DNA from 2 places in the Streptomyces sp. MGP-P1 genome. Region 2 is predicted to be linked to the other one. Evidence: riboswitches for the same ligand, from Rfam matches in the RefSeq annotation. Region 2 holds a riboswitch; the other holds the start of a gene.
The links. Region 2 has a riboswitch for glycine ahead of gcvT (glycine cleavage system aminomethyltransferase GcvT). Riboswitches for the same ligand answer to the same signal wherever they lie in the genome.
Positions count from the first base shown of each region.

Region 1: another riboswitch for glycine. It lies ahead of gcvP (aminomethyl-transferring glycine dehydrogenase); the one in region 2 lies ahead of gcvT (glycine cleavage system aminomethyltransferase GcvT).

Region 1 covers NZ_JBYMEM010000007.1:2,262,972-2,272,492, reverse strand. Annotated here, with positions in the region: gene gcvP (aminomethyl-transferring glycine dehydrogenase) at 1-1,362, opposite strand, end outside; glycine riboswitch at 1,556-1,653, opposite strand; gene AC3CH1_RS31720 (PRC-barrel domain-containing protein) at 1,786-2,157, shown strand; gene AC3CH1_RS31715 (DNA polymerase IV) at 2,079-3,536, opposite strand; gene AC3CH1_RS31710 (MerR family transcriptional regulator) at 3,649-4,275, opposite strand; gene AC3CH1_RS31705 (bifunctional nuclease family protein) at 4,444-4,917, opposite strand; gene ftsR (transcriptional regulator FtsR) at 4,971-5,714, opposite strand; gene AC3CH1_RS31695 (FHA domain-containing protein) at 5,757-6,536, opposite strand; gene AC3CH1_RS31690 (DUF881 domain-containing protein) at 6,727-7,536, opposite strand; gene AC3CH1_RS31685 (small basic family protein) at 7,542-7,874, opposite strand; gene AC3CH1_RS31680 (DUF881 domain-containing protein) at 7,871-8,785, opposite strand; gene AC3CH1_RS31675 (sugar phosphate nucleotidyltransferase) at 8,883-9,521, opposite strand, start outside.
Region 2 covers NZ_JBYMEM010000006.1:910,082-919,602, forward strand. Annotated here, with positions in the region: partial or broken gene AC3CH1_RS19800 (L-serine ammonia-lyase) at 1-607, opposite strand, end outside; gene glyA (serine hydroxymethyltransferase) at 880-2,139, opposite strand; gene gcvH (glycine cleavage system protein GcvH) at 2,159-2,536, opposite strand; gene gcvT (glycine cleavage system aminomethyltransferase GcvT) at 2,707-3,822, opposite strand; glycine riboswitch at 3,996-4,093, opposite strand; gene AC3CH1_RS19820 (AAA family ATPase) at 4,269-4,961, shown strand; gene AC3CH1_RS19825 (enhanced serine sensitivity protein SseB) at 5,032-5,802, shown strand; gene AC3CH1_RS19830 (enhanced serine sensitivity protein SseB C-terminal domain-containing protein) at 6,038-6,784, shown strand; gene AC3CH1_RS19835 (ABC transporter substrate-binding protein) at 7,038-8,708, shown strand; gene AC3CH1_RS19840 (ABC transporter permease) at 8,794-9,521, shown strand, end outside.

The DNA of each region.
Region 1 (9,521 bases), on a different contig from region 2:
CTCGATGTCGCCCTCGGCGCCGAAGGCGGCCCAGACGGCGGAGATCTGCGCGCGGGTGGTGGTCTCGTCGCAGGCGATGGAGACCTGGCCGGCGTCGACGAGGCGGAGGTTGACGCCTCGCTCCCGGGCGTCCGCGACGACGGCCGCGGCCTTTCCGGGGACCCGTACGGTCAGGGTGTCGAAGAACGCGCCGTGCACGACGTCGACACCGGCACTCCGCAGGCCGTCGGCCAGGATCGCGGCGAAGCGGTGGGTGCGCCGGGCGATCGTCCGCAGCCCGTCGGGACCGTGGTAGACCGCGTACATCCCGGCCATGACGGCGAGCAGGACCTGCGCGGTACAGATGTTGCTGGTGGCCTTCTCCCGGCGGATGTGCTGCTCGCGGGTCTGGAGGGCCAGACGGTAGGCCTTGTTGCCGTCGGCGTCGACGGAGACGCCGACGAGGCGGCCGGGCAGGGAGCGGGCGAACTTCTCGCGGACCGCCATGAAGCCGGCGTGCGGACCGCCGAAGCCCATCGGGACGCCGAAGCGCTGGGTGGTGCCGACCGCGATGTCGGCGCCGAGCGCGCCGGGCGAGGTGAGCAGCGTGAGGGCCAACAGGTCGGCGGCGACGGTGACGATCGCACCGAGCTCGTGGGCCTGCTCGATGACGGGCTCGATGGCGCGCACGGCACCGGAGGCGCCCGGGTACTGGAGCAGGACACCGAAGACGCCGCGCTCGGCGATCTCGGCGGGGATGCCGTCGCTCAGGTCCGCGACGACGACCTCGACACCGGTGGGCTCGGCGCGGGTCTCGATCACCGCGACGGTCTGCGGCAGCGTGTCGGCGTCGATCAGGAAGACGCCCTTCTTGACCTTGCCGACGCGCCGGGCGAGGGCCATCGCCTCGGCGGCCGCGGTGCCCTCGTCGAGCAGCGAGGCGCCGGAGGTGGGCAGCCCGGTCAGCTCCGCGACCATCGTCTGGAAGTTGAGGAGGGCCTCCAGGCGGCCCTGCGAGATCTCCGGCTGGTACGGCGTGTAGGCCGTGTACCAGGCGGGGTTCTCCATGACGTTGCGCAGGATGACGGGCGGCGTGAAGGTGCCGTAGTAGCCGAGGCCGATCATCGGGGCCAGCACCTCGTTGCGGTCGGCCAGCGACCGCAGCTCGGCCAGGACCTCCGCCTCGGTGCGCGCCGACGGAAGGTTCAGGGCCTCCGCGCTCTTGATCACGTCGGGCACCGCGGCGGCGGTGAGCTCGTCGAGGGAGCCGTAGCCGACCTGGGCGAGCATCTTCGCCTGGGCTCCGGCGTCGGGCCCTATGTGGCGCTGCTCGAACGGAATGCCCTGCTCCAGCTGGGAGAGCGGAGTGCGACGGGGGGTCATGGTGGAGGCCTCCTGGTCTGTCACGACCTGCGAGGGGCACCACGGCGCGGGTGCCCGAACGGCCTCCCCCTCTGTCATCTCAACCTGAGAGCTTCACCGGCGCGCCCGGGGGCGTGCCGACTTTCACCGTCGGTGAGGGTCGAGTCCGCCTGGGCCTGCGCCCGCACGGAATCGCCCTGCTTTCCAGAGTGACCTCGTCCGTGCGGTACGGGGGCCTGAGAGATTCCGGGGAGGAGTTGCTCCTTCGGCGCCTCCGGATTCTGCACCGGAGGACTCTCCCGCACGGGGTCAGCAGCCACAGCCAGCCTACCAGCGGCCATCGCGCCGGGGTTCTCGAGTGGCCGACGCCACGGATCTGCACTTGTGTGGTGCTGGTGGAGCGTCAGCGTCCACCCTGAGCAGTTGCGACCAGTGGGAGGCACCGTGCAGACCGATGTCGATCCGCGCCGCCTGATCGGCCGCAAGGCATTCGATCGCAAGGGCGCCAAGATCGGAACGGTGGATGAGGTCTATCTTGACGACGCGACGGGCGTGCCCGAGTGGGCGGCCGTCCGCACCGGCCTGTTCAGCAGGGACGCCTTCGTCCCCCTGGAGCCCAGCGAATTCGTCGAGGACGCGCTGCGCGTCCCCTTCGACCGCGCGTTGATCAAGGGCGCGCCGGACTTCGGCGTCGGCCGGCACCTCTCGCCCGAGCAGGAACTGCAGCTCTACCGCCATTACGGGCTGGACTCCCCGCCCCCGGCGGAGTCGGCACCCGACCGCGACTTCGGCAGGCTGGCGGGCCAGGAGGAGTAGTCGGCCGCTTCACGGACGAGCGGCAGCGGGTCGGCGGGCCGCAGCAGCGGATCGTCGACGCGGAACGTCAGCACCCGGCCGGGTGCGCTCCACGGTTCCTCGAACCGGACGGTGACCCGGCCCACACCGCTCCCCTGCACCCAGCCGTGCCCGTGCTCCTCGTGGTGCACGTCGTGCCCGGCGGGCCAGCGCCGCGCGGCGAGCAGCTCCGCGCCGTCCGGTTCGGGCTCGGCCGCCACGTTCTCCTCGTCGCCCCCCACCGGCGCCCGGTGCTCCTCCCGGTCCCGCCGAGCGAGCTCCCGGGCGTCTGCGGCCTGGGCGAACAGGTCCTCCTGGGTGTAGTCGGCCAGCCCCGTCACGCCGACCCCCAGCAGCCGTACGCCCCCCGTGGTGTCGACGGACTCCAGCAGCCGCCCCGCCGCCTCACGGACCACGGTGGGGTCGTCCGTGGGGCCTCTGAGCGTCTCGGAGCGGGTCAGGGTGGAGAAGTCGTAGCGGCGCACCTTCAGCACCACGGTGCGGCCCGACCGGTCGGCGGCGCGCAGCCGCTCCACGCACCGGACGGCCAGCCGCTCCACTTCGGCCCGCACCCGCACCCGGTCGTGCAGGTCCACGTCGAAGGTGTCCTCCACCGATACGGACTTGGCGTCCCGCTCGGCGACCACCGGCCGGTCGTCGAGCCCCAGCGCCATCCGGTAGAGCCCGTGGCCGTGGGCCTTGCCGACCAGCCGTACGAGCTCCGCCTCGCCCGCCTCGGCCAGATCGTGGACGGTGGTCATCCCGGCACGTCTGAGGTGGTCGCCGGTGGCCGGTCCTACCCCCGGCAGGATGCGCACCGACATGGGAGCGAGCAGCTCACGCTCGGTGCCCGGCTCGATGAGCAGCAGCCCGTCGGGCTTGGCCTCCTCGGATGCGATCTTGGCGAGCATCTTGGAACCGGCCAGCCCGACGGATCCACTGAGGCCGGTCACCGCGCGGATCGCCGTCCGCAACCCCTCGCCCGTCGCACGGGCCGACGCCGCGTCGTCGGCCGTCCCGCCGGCCTCCAGGTCCACGAAGGCCTCGTCCAGGCTGAGCGGCTCCACCAGGGGCGACAGCCGCCCCAGGAGCTCCATCACCTGGTCGCTCACCGTCCGGTACAGCGAGAAGCGCGGCACCAGGTAGGCGGCGTTCGGCGCGAGCCGCCGGGCCTGTGCGGTGGGCATCGCCGAGTGCACGCCCAGGCGCCGGGCCTCGTACGAGGCGGTGGCGACCACTCCGCGCGGTCCGAGGCCGCCCACCACGACCGCCTTGCCGCGCAGACTCGGCTTGGCCGCCTGCTCCGCCGACGCGTAGAAGGCGTCCATGTCCAGGTGAAGGATGGTGGGCGCGGGTCTCACACCCTCGATGCTGCCCTACGGCACTGACAACGGGACGGTCCGGCACCCCATGGGTGCCGGACCGTCCCGTCGTCCTCTGCGTGCTGCCCGCCGTGCTGCGCTTCCGGGGTGCTCAGACGGCGCGGTTGCGCCGCCGCGCCAGCTCGTCGGCGGGGTTGTGGCCGACGAGCGTCTCACCGGTGTCGACCCGCTCGCCGTGCAGCTGCGAGAGCGCCGCGTCCACGTCCCGCCAGACGACGCCGACGGCGATCCCGAAGATCCCCTGCCCGCCCTGGAGCAGGCTGACGACCTCGTCGGGCGAGGAGCACTCGTAGACCGTGGCCCCGTCGCTCATCAGCGTCATGCGCCCGAGATCCTGGAAACCGCGGGCCCGCAGGTGCTGAACCGTGGTGCGGATGTTCTGCAGAGCGACCCCGGTGTCCAGGAAGCGCTTGACGATCTTGAGGAGAACCACGTCCCGGAAACTGTAGAGACGCTGGGTCCCCGACCCGTAGGCCGGGCGCACACTGGGCTCGACCAGTCCCGTACGGGCCCAGTAGTCCAACTGGCGGTAGGTGATCCCCGCCGCCGCGCACGCCGTCGGTCCGCGATAGCCGATGTCGACGGCATCGCTCGCCGCTGCCACGCCGCCCGCTGCCACCGCTGCCGGTTGAACCGGCTGCCTGATGGCGTGGTCGGCTCCACTGCCGTGCTGCGGATACGGCCCACCCGCCGCCGTACCGTCGCCGCTGCTTCTCACGCCGACCTCCGTCCTTGACCTGCCCACTCGAAGGTAGGCAGTCACTCGGGGTGCGTCAACGATCGCCACACTCGGCACGCCGAGTGATAATCACCCTGAGGGTGGTTTCCCGTGTCTCGTTTCCGGGAAAGGCTTGTCGGATGCGCTGACAGCACCCCTGCGGGACGGTCACTGACTGTTCGTACCGAAGTCCTCCGGAGAGATCTGATCGAGGAACTCGCGGAACTTCTCCACCTCGTCCTCCTGCTCGTCGGGGATCGCGATGCCCGCATCGTCCAGCACGCCGTCACTGCCGTAGATCGGCGTGCCGGTCCGCAGGGCGAGCGCTATGGCGTCGGAGGGCCGGGCGCTCACCTCCACTCCGCTGGCGAAGACGAGCTCCGCGTAGAAGACCCCTTCGCGGAGGTCCGTGATGCGGACCTCGGTGAGCTCCTGGCCCAAGGCCTCGAGCACATCCTTGAACAGGTCATGGGTCAGCGGCCTGGCGGGAGCCATGCCCTGCTGGGCGAAGGCAATCGCAGTCGCCTCCCCAGGACCGATCCAAATGGGGAGGTACCGGTCGCCTCCCACTTCACGCAGGAGAACGATCGGTTGGTTGGAGGGCATTTCCACCCGGACACCGACAACGTCGAGCTCGTTCACACAGCAACCCTAGGACGTGCTCGCCATGTTTGGGTAGTCGGGCTCCGCCGAGGTCAGTGCAGACGGCTGCGCAGAGCGCTCTGCACGAGGGCCGCGTGCAGCCGTACGGACAGCTCGGCGAGCTCGTTCGCGGTGGCCTCGGCATGGGCCCTGGTCTGGGGATTACGGTGTCGGCGCAAGGGCGCGACCAGCTGCTCCACCAGCCCCGCCTCCCGGTCGGCGGAGGCCCGCATGGCCCGAAGATGACGCGGTTCCAGGCCGAAACGCCCCAGGTCCGCCACCAGCTTGGCGACGGTCACCATCTCGGCGTCGTAGCCGCCCCCGGGTGCGGGGACGATCAGCCCGTAGGACTCCCACTCGGCCAGCCGGTCCTCGTCGACCTCGGCCGCCGCGAGCAGCTCGGCCCGTCCGACCCGGGCGGCGGTCGCCGTCCCGGGACCGGTCTCCCACACCCCGTCGGCCAGGTCCCGCCGCTCGCCGGGCGAGGGCAGCACGGGCTGCTCCCCGCGGGCCAGGGCGTCCAGGTGCTCCCGGATGACCTTCAGCGGCAGGTAGTGGTCCCGCTGCATGCGGAGCACCTGGGCCAGGCGCTCCACATCACGCGGGGCGAACTTCCGGTATCCGGAAGGAGTGCGCTGCGGCTCGACGAGCCCCTCCGCCTCCAGGAACCGGATCTTGGAGATGGTGACTTCGGGAAACTCGTCGCGCAGCTGGATGAGCACCGTACCGATGCTCATCGGGCGCGCTTCCGCGGTGGCGGTGCCGTGTCCGGCACCGCCCGTCGGTGTTCGCAGCATGGGCCTTCCTCGGGGTCCCCCCGGACGGAGTCCGGGGGCTGGTCACACGCCCCGCGGGCTCGCATAGAAGACCAGGCGGTACTTTCCGATCTGGACTTCGTCGCCGTTGGACAGCTGGACCGAATCGATGCGCTCACGGTTGACGTAGGTGCCGTTGAGGCTGCCGACATCACCCACGGTGAAGCTACCGTCCGGGCTCCTGCGGAACTCCACATGACGCCGCGACACGGTCACGTCATCGAGAAAGATGTCGCTCTGCGGGTGACGGCCGGCCGTGGTCAGGTCGCTGTCGAGCAGGAAGCGGCTCCCGGAGTTCGGGCCCCTCCGCACGACCAGCAGCGCCGAGCCTCCGGGCAGCGCGTCGACCGCGGCCTGGGCCTCCGGGGAGAGCGAGGGCAGAGCGGTCTGCCCCGTCGCCTCCGCCTCGTAAGCCTCGAGGCCGGAGATGGAGATGGTTGACGTCGTCTCCGAGGGGCGCTCGGGAACACCGCCCCGCAGCGGCGCGCCGCAGTTGGAGCAGAACCTGCTGGCCTCCGCGTTGCGGTGACCGCACCTCGTGCAGACCGGCATCGACGAGCCCTCCGGGGTGAACCCTCCACCCGTACTCGAGGCTGATGGTGCGCCGAAACCTATGCGTCCGGCACCGGCAGGGTCAACAGACGACACGCCGTCACCCCCCGGGGCGCCGGACACCTCGTCGCGGAAGAGCGGACGCTCCGCCTCCTGCTCCTCGCCCTGACCGTGGCGCGGCGCGCGGTGGCGGGCAGCACTGTTGCTGTCCTCGCGTGCACTCTTCCCGAACAACTTCGCAAACAACTTCACGGGCGATTCCCCTTGACCGACATAGACCCGCCCGTGGGGCAGGACGAACCCTGATTGAACACACCTGCCGACCCGGACATCTTCACAACGTCCGTATCCACCCGACAGTTTCCACCACGCACCACCAATCCGGTGCGCCGACCCCCCGCAACCGTCCGACCCGCTCCACCGGCCCCCACGCTCGCCCGGCTCACGGGGATGACGACCGAGCGTAGTCAGGCCGCTGCGCCGGTCGCAAGGCGTCGACGACGATGTCGTCGGACCGCTCCACGAGCACGGTGGCCTGCTCCTTCTCCAGCGTCTGGACCACTCCGCCGGGAATGTTGAGGGCGGGCTCCAGATCCTGAGGTTTTCCGATCACCGTGAACTCGTACGGCGCCTCAATCCCCTTGCCGTCCACCTGGACGTTCCCGGCGTCACCGGAGAAATAGGTGTTGGCCACCACCCGCACCCCGTTGACCTGGATCGCCTCGGCCCCCGCCGCCCGCAGTTCCTGAATGGCGTCGAGCAGCATGTCGGGCGCGACCGCCCCCGAGGGGTCGGTGATCGTCAGCGTGATGCCGGGGCCCTGCGCCGCCGCGGTGCCCGCGAGGATACCGAGCTGGCGTTCCTTCTCCAGCGTCTGCTTCCGGGCCTCCTCGGCCTGGTCGGAGCTGTTCTCCAGCTCGGTGCGCTGATCGTCCAGACGCTGTTTCTCGTCCTCCAGACGCTGGGTCCGGTCGTCGACCTCGTCGAGGATGCGGACCAGGTCCTCCTGCCGGGCTCCACGCAGCGCACTGTCGTCGCTGGTGGACCGTACCTGGATGGCGAGCCCCAGCCCGAGCCCGAACAGCAGCAGGGCGACGATCAGTTGGGCCCGGCTCAACCGCGGCGGCCACAGCCCCGCCTTGAGCCTCTGCCGTCCGGACACCTCCGTGGCCGGCGGCGGCACGGGAGGGTCGGGGGCGGCGGACGCGCCGCTCTTGGGCTGTTCGCTGCGGGGATTCTCGTCGTTGTTCATCGGCCTCAAGCCCGGAAGACGTGTCGGCGGATCGCGGCGGCGTTGGAGAAGATCCGAATGCCCAGCACGACCACCACACCGGTGGAGAGTTGGGCGCCGACACCCAGTTTGTCGCCGAGGAAGACGATCAGCGCGGCCACCACGACGTTCGAGAGGAAGGAGACCACGAAGACCTTGTCGACGAAGATGCCGTCGAGCATGGCCCGCAGACCGCCGAAGACGGCGTCGAGCGCGGCGACCACCGCGATCGGCAGATAGGGCTCGACCACCGCCGGCACCTCGGGCCGGACCAACAGTCCGACCACGACTCCCACGACGAGGCCCAGTACGGCGATCACGATGTGCCCTTCCCTGTGTCTGCCGCACCACTGCCGGCGGCCTTCGGCTCTGCTGTGCGGACGATCAGGCTCGGCGCGGCCGGAAGCCGCACCTCCGCCTGGTCGGAGATGCTGGTGCGGATGTCGAAGCTCTCCTTGAGCGCCTGAAGGTACTGGCCGTCGGCGCTGTCCTGGAAGGCGGTCGCGAGCTTCTTGCCGTCCCCCACCGCGAGCACCGTGTACGGCGGTACGAGCGGTCTGTTGTCGACCAGTATGGCGTCGCCGGCGGCCCGGATGGCCGACAGGGCCGTCAGCCTTTGCCCGTTGATGGCGATCGCCTCGGCCCCGGATTCCCACAGGCCGTTGACGACCCGCTGCATGTCCCGGTCGCGCATCCGCCCGGTGTCGGCGAAGCCCGTCGACTCGCGGGGGCCGCCACCGCCCTGGTCAGTGTCCTTCGCGTCATCGACGACCAGTTTCACGCCGGGGCCCTCGACCGGCGTCGCTCCGGCCAACAGCGCCACCAGCTGCCCCTGGTCCCCACCGTGCTGCTCGAGCGCCTTGCGCTGACGTTCGCTCACATCGCGGCGGAGCGCGTCGACGTCGGACTCCAACGTGTCCGCGGCCTCTGTCTCCGCGTCGATGCGGTCGATCAGCTCCTCGCGCTCCTTGGCCACGACCGGCGCGGAGATCCGCGCCTCGGCGGCGCCGAGGGTGACCACCAGGGCGGCCACCACCAGTCCGGCGGCCAGGCCGAGCTTCGACTTGAGCGTACGGGGCAGGCCGGCGCTCCCGTCGGCCCTGCGCCGTGCGGAGGCCTCCGCGTACCCGTCGTCGAGGCTGTGGTCCATCACGTTGTTCAGCAGCGACATGGAGGCGTCGGGGCGTGCGGGCGGTGGGGCGGTGCTCCGATCGGGGGACTGCTGCGACATGCCGCACATCGTCGCACGTCATCGCGGCTGCCGCCGAATGGCCCCACCGGTGCGCCGCGACCCCCTGCCCGGGGCGTCGCGGCGCACCGCAGGCGCGTCAGTCCCCGGCGCTGTCCACCACCGCGGCCCACTCGTCGAGCAGTGCCTGGGCCGAGGCGTCGTCCGGGCCTTCGGCCCACAGATGGGTGACGGCCTCCGCCCGGTCGGGCAGGACCATGATCCACCGGCCGTCCGCCTCGACCACACGGACCCCGTCCGTGGTGTCCACGCTGCGGTTCCCGGCCGCTTCGACGACCCGGCGCATGACGAGCCCCTTGACGGCCCACGGGGTCGCCAGGTCGCGGCGCAGGACATGCGCCCGGGGAATCCGGGCGTCGATCTGGCTCAGCGTGAGCTGGGTGCGCGCGACGAGCCCGATAAGCCGGACGAAGGCGGCGCTCCCGTCGAACACGCTGCTGAATTCGGGAACGATGAACCCGCCGCGCCCGTCTCCTCCGAAGATGGTGTCCTCTTCACGGCCCACCCGGGTCAGATCGTCGGGCGAGGTGGTCGTCCACTCCACCTGGGTGCCGTGGTAGGCCGCCACCTGCTCGGCGACGCGCGTGGTCGTCACGGGCAGGGCGACACGACCGCTGCGCCGCTCGGCGGCGACGAGATCCAGGAGGACCAGCAGGGCCCTGTCGTCCTCGATGATCCGGCCCAGTTCGTCGACGAGGGAGAGCCTCTCGCCCACCGG
Region 2 (9,521 bases):
GTCAGCTCGTTCTCCAGCATCATCGAGGAGATCGAGAGACCGGTCTCCCCGGAGAGCCGCAGCAGCTCGTCGCCGGTGCGGAAGGGGTGCTTGAGGACCGTGTCGTCCGGGACGATCGGGTTCTCCCCGGCCACCGCGTCCTCGTCGACGACGAAGCCGCCGCCGACCGAGTAGTACGTCTTCTCCAGGAGGGGGCGCCCTCGGTGTCGTACGCGAGGATCGTCATGCCGTTGGCGTGGTACGGGAGTGCCTTGCGGCGGTGCAGGACCAGGTCCTCGTCGAAGTCGAACGGGATCTCGTGCATGCCCAGCAGGTTGATCCTGCCGCTGCCGCGGATCTCCTCGACCCGGCCGTCGGCCAACTCCACGTCCACGGTCTGGGGCGACTCGCCCTCCAGGCCGAGCAGGACCGCCTTGGGCGTGCCGTGCCCGTGGCCGGTCGCGCCGAGGGAACCGTACAGCTCGGCCCGTATCGAGGCGGTGTGTGCGAGCAGCCCCTCGTTCTTGAGGCGGCGCGCGAACATCCGGGCGGCGCGCATCGGGCCCACCGTGTGGGAGCTGGACGGGCCGATGCCGACCGAGAAGAGGTCGAAGACCGAGATGGCCACGGGAGTACTCCTTGGGGTTGGAAGACGCCGTTGTCTGCCTGGGTGGTGCGGGAACGGGCCGGGGGTGCGGAACGGGCCGGGGTGGGGCCCGCGGATCAAGCGGGTCAGGCGGTCGAGCGGGTCAGGCGGGTCAAGCGGGTCAGGCGGTCGAGCAGGTCAAGCGGGGCAAGCGGGGCAAAAGGTGGAGCGAGGGACACAGGTCGGGGCACCGCGCTCACTCTCCTCAGTGTGCGCGGTGCCCCGTCCGAACGTGCGGAACCGCAGGCCAAGTGCTACTTGAGGCCGGGGTACAGCGGGAACTTCTCGGCCAGCGCGACCACGCGGGCCTTGAGGTCGTCCGCGTCGTAGGACGGCTTGAGGGCGGCGGCGATGATCTCCGCGACCTCCGTGAAGTCCTCGACGCCGAAGCCGCGGGTGGCCAGCGCCGGGGTGCCGATCCGCAGGCCCGAGGTGACCATCGGGGGGCGCGGGTCGTTCGGGATGGCGTTCCGGTTGACCGTGATGCCCAGCTCGTGGAGCCGGTCCTCGGCCTGCTGGCCGTCCAGCTCCGAGTTGCGCAGGTCGACCAGGACCAGGTGCACGTCGGTGCCGCCGGAGAGGACGGATACGCCCACCTCGGTGACGTCCGGCTGGACCAGGCGCTCGGCCAGGATGCGCGCGCCGTCCAGGGTGCGCTGCTGGCGCTCCTTGAACTCCTCGCCCGCCGCGATCTTGAACGAGACCGCCTTGGCCGCGATCACGTGCTCCAGCGGGCCGCCCTGCTGACCCGGGAAGACCGCGGAGTTGATCTTCTTGGCGAGCTCCTGCGTGGAGAGGATCACGCCGCCGCGCGGACCGCCGAGGGTCTTGTGCGTGGTGGTGGTCACGACATGGGCGTGCGGCACCGGGTTGGGGTGCAGACCGGCCGCGACCAGGCCCGCGAAGTGCGCCATGTCGACCATCAGGTACGCGCCGACCTCGTCCGCGATGCGGCGGAAGGCGGCGAAGTCCAGCTGGCGCGGGTAGGCGGACCAGCCGGCCACGATCAGCTTCGGCTGGGACTCCTTGGCGAGGCGCTCGACCTCCTCCATGTCCACGATGCCGCTCTCGTCGACGTGGTACGGGACCACGTTGTAGAGCTTGCCGGAGAAGTTGATCTTCATGCCGTGGGTCAGGTGACCGCCGTGGGCCAGGTTCAGGCCCATGATCGTGTCGCCCGGCTTCAGCAGCGCGAACATTGCGGCGGCGTTCGCCTGGGCGCCGGAGTGCGGCTGCACGTTCGCGGCCTCGGCGCCGAACAGGGCCTTGATCCGGTCGATCGCGATCTGCTCGACGACGTCGACGTGCTCACAGCCGCCGTAGTAGCGGCGGCCCGGGTAGCCCTCGGCGTACTTGTTGGTGAGGACGGAGCCCTGTGCCTCCATGACGGCGACCGGAGCGAAGTTCTCCGAGGCGATCATTTCGAGGGTGGACTGCTGACGGTGGAGCTCGGCGTCGACGGCGGCGGCGACGTCCGGGTCCAGCTCGTGGAGGGAGGAGTTCAGAAGCGACATCAGGGGGTCCCTTAAGGTCTCAGTTGCCGGAGAACGCGGTGTACTCGTCGGCGGAGAGCAGGTCGGCCGGCTCCTCCGCGACGCGCACCTTGAACAGCCAGCCGCCCTCGAAGGGAGCGGAGTTCACCAGCGAGGGGTCGTCCACGACGTCCTGGTTGGCCGCCGTCACCTCACCGGTCACCGGCGAGTACAGATCGCTGACGGACTTGGTCGACTCCAGTTCGCCGCAGGTCTCGCCCGCGGTCACCGTGTCGCCGACCTCCGGGAGCTGGGCGAAGACGACGTCACCGAGCGCGTTGGCCGCGTACTCCGTGATGCCGATGGTGGCCACGCCGTCCTCGAGGGCCGACAGCCACTCGTGCTCCTTGCTGTACCGCAGCTGCTGGGGGTTGCTCATGACCTGAATTCTCCTGTACGCGGGGGAGTGCTGATGAACGGTGGTCTTACGGTGTGAGACGGAGGTACGTCACTTCCGTGACGTCTGCTCGGTGACGTCCGCGCGCGTCGCTTCGCTGACGCCCGCGCGCGGTCGGGGAAGGTCCGGTTACCGCCGGTCTTCCCCGAAGATCACTTCTGGCGCTTGTAGAACGGCAGCGCGACGACCTCGTACGGCTCGTGCGTGCCCCGGATGTCCACGCCCACGCCCTCGGTGCCCGGGGCGGCGAAGGCCGCGTCCACGTAGGCCATGGCGATCGGCTTGCCCAGCGTCGGGGACGGGGCGCCGGAGGTGACCTCGCCGATCACCTTGCCGTCGGCCACGACCGGGAAACCGGCGCGCGGGACCCGGCGGCCCTCGGCGACCAGGCCCACCAGCTTGCGCGGCGGGGCGGTCTCGGCGCGCTCGGCGGCGGCGGTCAGGGCCTCGCGCCCGACGAAGTCGCCCTCCTTCTCGAACTTCACGACCCGGCCCAGGCCCGCGTCGAACGGGGTGAGCGCGGTCGTCAGCTCGTGCCCGTACAGCGGCATGCCCGCCTCCAGGCGCAGCGTGTCCCGGCAGGAGAGCCCGCAGGGGATCAGGCCGTGCGGCGATCCGGCCTCGGTCAGCGCCCGCCACAGCTGCTCGGCGTGCTCGGGCGCGACGAAGAGTTCAAAGCCGTCCTCACCGGTGTAGCCGGTACGGGCGATGAGGGCCGGAACCCCGGCGACCGTGCCCGGCAGGCCCGCGTAGTACTTCAGCCCGTCCAGGTCGGCGTCGGTGACGGCCTTCATGATGGCGGGCGACTCGGGCCCCTGGACCGCGAGCAGCGCGTACGCGTCCCGGTCGTCGCGCACCTCGGCGTCGAAGCCCCCGACGCGGGCGGTCAGAGCGTCCAGCACGATCTGCGCGTTGCCCGCGTTGGCGACCACCATGTATGCGGCCTCGCCCAGGCGGTAGACGATCAGGTCGTCCACGATCCCGCCGTCCTCCTGGACGATCATCGTGTAGCGGGCCCGGCCGTTGCCGACGGTGGCGATGTTGCCCACCAGCGCGTAGCTCAGGAAGGCGGCGGCCTCGGGCCCGGTGACGGTGATCTCGCCCATGTGCGACAGGTCGAAGAGACCGGCCCGGGTGCGTACGGCGTTGTGCTCGTCGCGCTCACTGGCGTACCGCAGGGGCATGTCCCAGCCCGCGAAGTCGGTCATGGTGGCGCCGAGCGAGCGGTGCAGGGTGTCGAGGGCGGTGAGACGGGGGGCAGTGCTCATGGATACGGCTCCAGGGCATGACGACGTCAGGACGAACCCTCCCCATCTGTCATCGGAACCTGAGAGGTTCGCCGATAGCCCCCGACGGGGTATGCCCCTGGGGGCGCCCCGGATCAGGGGGCTCGGCTTGCACCTTGGGTGGAGCCGCGGAACGGCTCGCTTTTCAGATCTGCCTCATCCACGCGGTACGGGGCCTGAGAGATTCAAGGGAGGATCTTGCTCCTTCGGCGCCCGGCTCACACTGTGGCCGGAACTCTCCCGCGCGGATTCGAACGGCCGGTATGCAGTTGGCGGGGTCATCATCGCATGTATGGGGGGAGAGTGGGGGGTCCGGCCCCCGCGCAGGTGAAGACGGCGGCGACAGGCCCTGGGCCGCTTGTGCCGCATTGCCTTTTCTTTACACTTCAGTGGCAGGCGTGGGGGACACGACGGCAGGGGGATGGGCGATGACGTTGCAGCGGTCGGCACCGACCGCGGGGGTCGCGCACGGCGCGATGCCCGCACAGCCCGGCGCTCCCGCGCGGGAGCTGCTGACGGAGGGCGCGCCGGTGGTACGCGACCTGCGCGGGCGCACCGCCTGCGGCCCGTACGGCCTCGACCTCACCGCCGGTGACGTCGTCGTGGTCTCCGGGCTCCCGGGCAGCGGGAAGTCGACCCTCATCCGGCGGGCCGCGCAGGGCCGCGCCATCGACTCCCAGAACACCCGCGACAGCTGGGCCGCCGCCCTGCCCCGTTTACTTCCCTACGCCCTCTACCGCCCCCTGGTCCGCGCCGCGCACTACCTCGGCCTCTGGCACGCCCTGCGCTCCGGTGAATCCGTCGTCGTGCACGACTGCGGCACCCAGACCTGGGTACGCCGCTGGCTCGCCCGGCACGCCGTGAGCCGGGGCCGCACCCTCCATCTGATCCTGCTCGACGTGACGCCCGAAGTGGCGCGGCAGGGGCAGCGCGAGCGGGGGCGCGGCGTCTCCGGCTATGCCTTCGCCCGCCACCGGCACGCGGTCGCCCGGCTGCTCCGCGACACCGAGCAGGGGCTGCTGCCCGCCGGCTGCACCTCCGCGGTGCTCCTGGACCGCGAGGCCGCGGGAGCGCTCGACCGGATCTCCTTCACGGCCGCCGAGGCCTCCACCGCCCGCTGACGGTTAAGGTGCTGGCCGGAGCAGAGGCCGCCGGGCGCGGCCGAGGCGGTGGAGAGAGGGCACAGAGGCAGTGGACATTCCGGCACCCGCACCGGCACACCCCCAGCAGGGGTGGCCCGCCAACGAGCTCGAAGAGGTGCTGACGGCCTCGCTCGGCGTCCCCGACGCGGGCGGCCGCCTGGTCGAAGTGCTCGGCCGCAGCTCCGTCTGGGTGCCGCTGCCGAACGGTGGCACCCCCGCCAGCGCGGACCTCGACCTGCCGATGATGGAGATCGACGGCGCGGCCTTCGTCCCCGTCTTCAGCTCCGAGGCCCAGTTCCTCAGCTGCGTCGGCGGCCACATGTCCTTCACCGTCGCCCCCGCCCGCGACTTCGCCCGGGGCCTGCCCCCCCAGGTCGGCATCGCCGTGAATCCGGGCGGCGCGGTCGGCATACCGCTTCCGCCGCCCGCCGTCGCCGAGCTCTGCCGGGCCGGCCGCACCGCCCTGGACGGGCCCGCCACCGGCGGCCGGGTCCGGCTGTTCGAGCCGGACTGGCAGCACGACCCGGTCGACTTCCTCACCGCGGTCTCCGAGGAGTTCGAGGCCGCCGGAGTGGTCAGCACCGCACGCCGGGCGTTGGCCAGCATCGAGGGCGGCGACCCGGTCCTCTTCGTCGGCGTCGAGTTCGCCACCTGGGACGGCGCGGGACAGGGCGCGCCCATGGACGCCATCGGCCGCGCGCTCGGCCGGGTCCAGGTGCCCTGGCCGGTCAACCTGGTCCTGCTGGATGTGGCGGAGGACCTCGTCGGCGACTGGATGCGGGAGAAGGTGCGCCCGTTCTACCGGCGCGAGGGCCACTGACCCACCGGTACGACGTTCAGGGACGACCACGGCAGGCGGCCGGGCGACGGCGCCGCCGGACCGTGGCGTCAAGTCGGTGTCAGAAGTGGCGCATAAGCTGGTTTGATGGCCTGGTCGCTCCCGTGCGCCCGGGAGCGACTGCGCGAACGCGACGGATCGGCACGCGACGGATCGACGAGGGGCGGAACCCAGGGTGAGTGCGTCAGGCACCGCGGCGGCCGGGAAGGTCGAGCACATGCTGCGCCAGGTGACCCCCGGGCGTTACGACGCCTACGAGGCGCTGCTCGCCGCGGTCGCCGAGGGCCGGATCTGGATGCTGCTCTGGCACGGCACGGCCGGCTCGCCGGACGCCCAGTACGGGAACATGGAGATCGACGGCCTGGGCTACGCCCCCTGCGTCACCTCCGCCCAGGAGCTCTCCGCCAGTGGCTGGAACCGGGCCCACGAGCTGGTCACCGGACGCGACATCGCCCGCGCCCTGTTCCCCGACCGCTGGGGCATCTGGCTCAATCCGCACGCCCCCGGCGGCGGCGTCGGCATTCCCTGGCTCGACCTGCGCCGCATCGCCACCGGCCTGGACCGGCTGCCCGCCGGACCGCTCCGGCTCTCCGACCCCGCCATCGAACTCCCCCAGTTCTACGCCCTGCTCACCCAGAACGCCCACCGCACCCCCGCGATCCGCTCCCTGCGCCGTGCCTGGGTGCACCCCGCGGTCGGCGTCCCGTATCTCGCGATCGGCCTCGACCTCTACGACACGGGCCGCGCCTCCGTCGAATCGGTGCGGGAGATGATGCGGCAGTCGGTCGGCGCGGTCCCCGAGGGGCTGCCCGTCTCCACCGTCGCCCTGTCCGACGAGTACGACCCGGTCGGCATGTGGCTGCGCGCGAACGCCCGCCCGTTCTACGACCGCGAGGCCCACGCCCCCGCCGGCCCGCCGCCCCTCGCCGCCCCCGGATACGGCTACCCGCCCCAGCCCCGCTGACCGCTCCGAGCGGGACCCGGGCCTGTCGTCCGGCACACGTCGGGCTCGCGGGCTCCTCGTCACCCTCCGTCGAACACCCCACGATGTCGGGCTTGTTAACCGCCCACGTGAGGATGTCCCGGAACTGGACGGTTTGGTAACTGTCCGGGTCTCGACTAGGTCTCACCGCTATCCGGACTGTTCTCTTGCGGCAGGCACCGTCTGTAGTGTGCGGCCATCAAACCTCACCACATGGCGAACCAGGGGTGGACCCATGCGAATATTCAAGTCCCGGGCTGTCCGGGCGGTCACGACAGCGGTCGCTGTCGCTCTGATCGCCACGGGCTGTTCCAGCGAGCGGGACGCGGGCGGCTCCAAGGGGGGCGACAAGGACACCTTCGTCTTCGCCGGAGCCGGTGACCCCGGTTCCCTCGACCCGGCCCTCGCGAGCGACGGCGAGACGTTCCGCGTCACCCGTCAGGCCTTCGAGGCGCTCCTGGAGCACGAGCCCGGTGGCAGCAAGCTCGTCGGCGGCCTCGCCGAGAAGTGGTCGAGCGACCCGGCCGGCAAGGTCTGGACGTTCAACCTGCGCCAGGGCGTGAAGTTCCACGACGGCGAGGCGCTCAACGCGGCCGCGGTCTGCGCGAACTACGACCACTGGTTCAACTGGAAGGGCACGTACCAGTCCAGCGCGGTCTCCTACTACTGGCAGACCATCATGGGCGGGTTCGCGAAGAACGAGGACGCCGAGGCGCCCAAGCCCAACTACAAGTCCTGCACCGCCAAGGACGACAACACGGCCGTCATCGAGGTGAACGAGCCCTCGGCGAACCTGCCGGGCGGGTTCTCCCTCCAGGCGCTGGCGATCCACTCGCCGAAGGCCATCGAGGAGTACGAGAAGCAGGACGCGACCGCCAAGGGCGACGCGATCACGTACCCCAAGTACAGCCAGGAGGCCGGCACGGTCGCCGGCACCGGCCCGTACAAGATCACGAAGTGGAACAAGGGGAACAAGGAAGTCTCCCTCACGCGCTTCGACGGCTACTGGGGCGACAAGGCCAAGGTGAAGAACCTGGTCTTCCGCACCATCTCCACCGAGGAGACCCGCCGCCAGGCGCTCCAGGCGGGTGACATCGACGGCTACGACCTGGTCGCGCCGGCCGATGTGACGACGCTGGAGAAGGAGGGTTACGAGGTCCCGACCCGTGACGTCTTCAACATCTTCTACCTCGGCATGAGCCAGTCGGCGAACCCGGCGCTGAAGAAGCCCGAGGTCCGTCAGGCGATCACGCACGCCATCGACCGCGAGAACCTCGTCAACACCCAGCTGCCCGAGGGCGGCAAGGTCGCGACCCAGTTCATGCCCGACACGGTCGCCGGCTACTCGGACAAGGTGAAGACGTACCCGTTCGACACCGCCAAGGCGAAGGACCTCCTCAAGCAGGCCGGTGCGGAGAAGCTGAGCATCGACTTCTGCTACCCGACCGAGGTCACCCGCCCGTACATGCCTGCCCCGCAGGACATGTTCGAGCTGATGAAGGCCGACCTGGAGAAGGCCGGCATCACCGTCAAGCCGAAGGCCATGAAGTGGGCCCCGGACTACCTGGACGCCACCGAGGCGGGCTCCTGCGCCCTCCACATGCTCGGCTGGACCGGTGACTTCAACGACGGCTACAACTTCATCGGCACCTGGTTCGCCGGGCCCGACAAGCAGTGGGGCTTCAAGGACCAGAAGGTCTTCGACGCCGTGAACGCCGCTTCCGAGGTCACCGACCCGGCCGCCCGCACCGCCGCGTACCAGAAGGCCAACGAGGCGATCGCGGAGTACGCCCCGGGCGTGCCGATCTCGTCGTCGCCGCCGGCCATCGCGTTCGCCAAGAACGTCAACCCGCCGAAGGTCTCCCCGCTGACGCAGGAGAACTTCGCCGAGGTCTCCTTCAAGTAATCGCACACCAGCGGGTCCGCCCGGCCACAGCAACCAGGTGGCCGGGCGGACCCGCATCGACGCACGTGAGAAAGGGGCATGCGGGGTGCTGCGACTCGTCGTCAGAAGACTTCTCCAGCTCATTCCCACCCTGCTCGGCCTGTCGGTCCTGCTGTTCCTCTGGCTGAACCGACTGCCCGGCGGACCCGCCTCAGCGATCCTGGGCGAGCGGGCCACCGAAGCCGAAGTAGCGAGGATCAACAGGGCACTCGGGCTCGACGAGCCGGTCCACGTCCAGTACTGGCGGTTCCTCAAGCGCATCTTCGAGCTCGACCTCGGAACCTCCACCCAGACCGGCCAGCCGGTGTGGGACGAATTCACCCTGCGCTTCCCGGCCACCGTGGAGCTCAGCGTCGCCGCGATCCTGATCGCCGTGGTCGTGGGCATCCCGATGGGCTACCTGGCGGCCAAGCACCGCGGCGGCTGGCTGGACGTCGCCTCCGTCTCCGGATCGCTGCTCGGCATCTGCATCCCGGTGTTCTTCCTCGCCATGCTGCTGCGCGGGATCTTCTCCGTGGAGCTGGGCTGGTTCCCGAGCCAGGGCCGGCTCACCACCGGACTCGACGCCACCGACATCACCGGATTCGCCGTCCTGGACGGCTTGTTGACCGGAGAGCTCGACGCCAGCTGGGACGCGGTCATGCACTTGATCCTGCCCGCCGTCGCCCTGGCCTCGATCCCGCTCGCCGTCATCGTCCGGATGACCCGCGCCAGCGTCCTGGAGGTGCTCGGCGAGGACTACATCCGCACCGCCGAGTCCAAGGGCCTCGACAA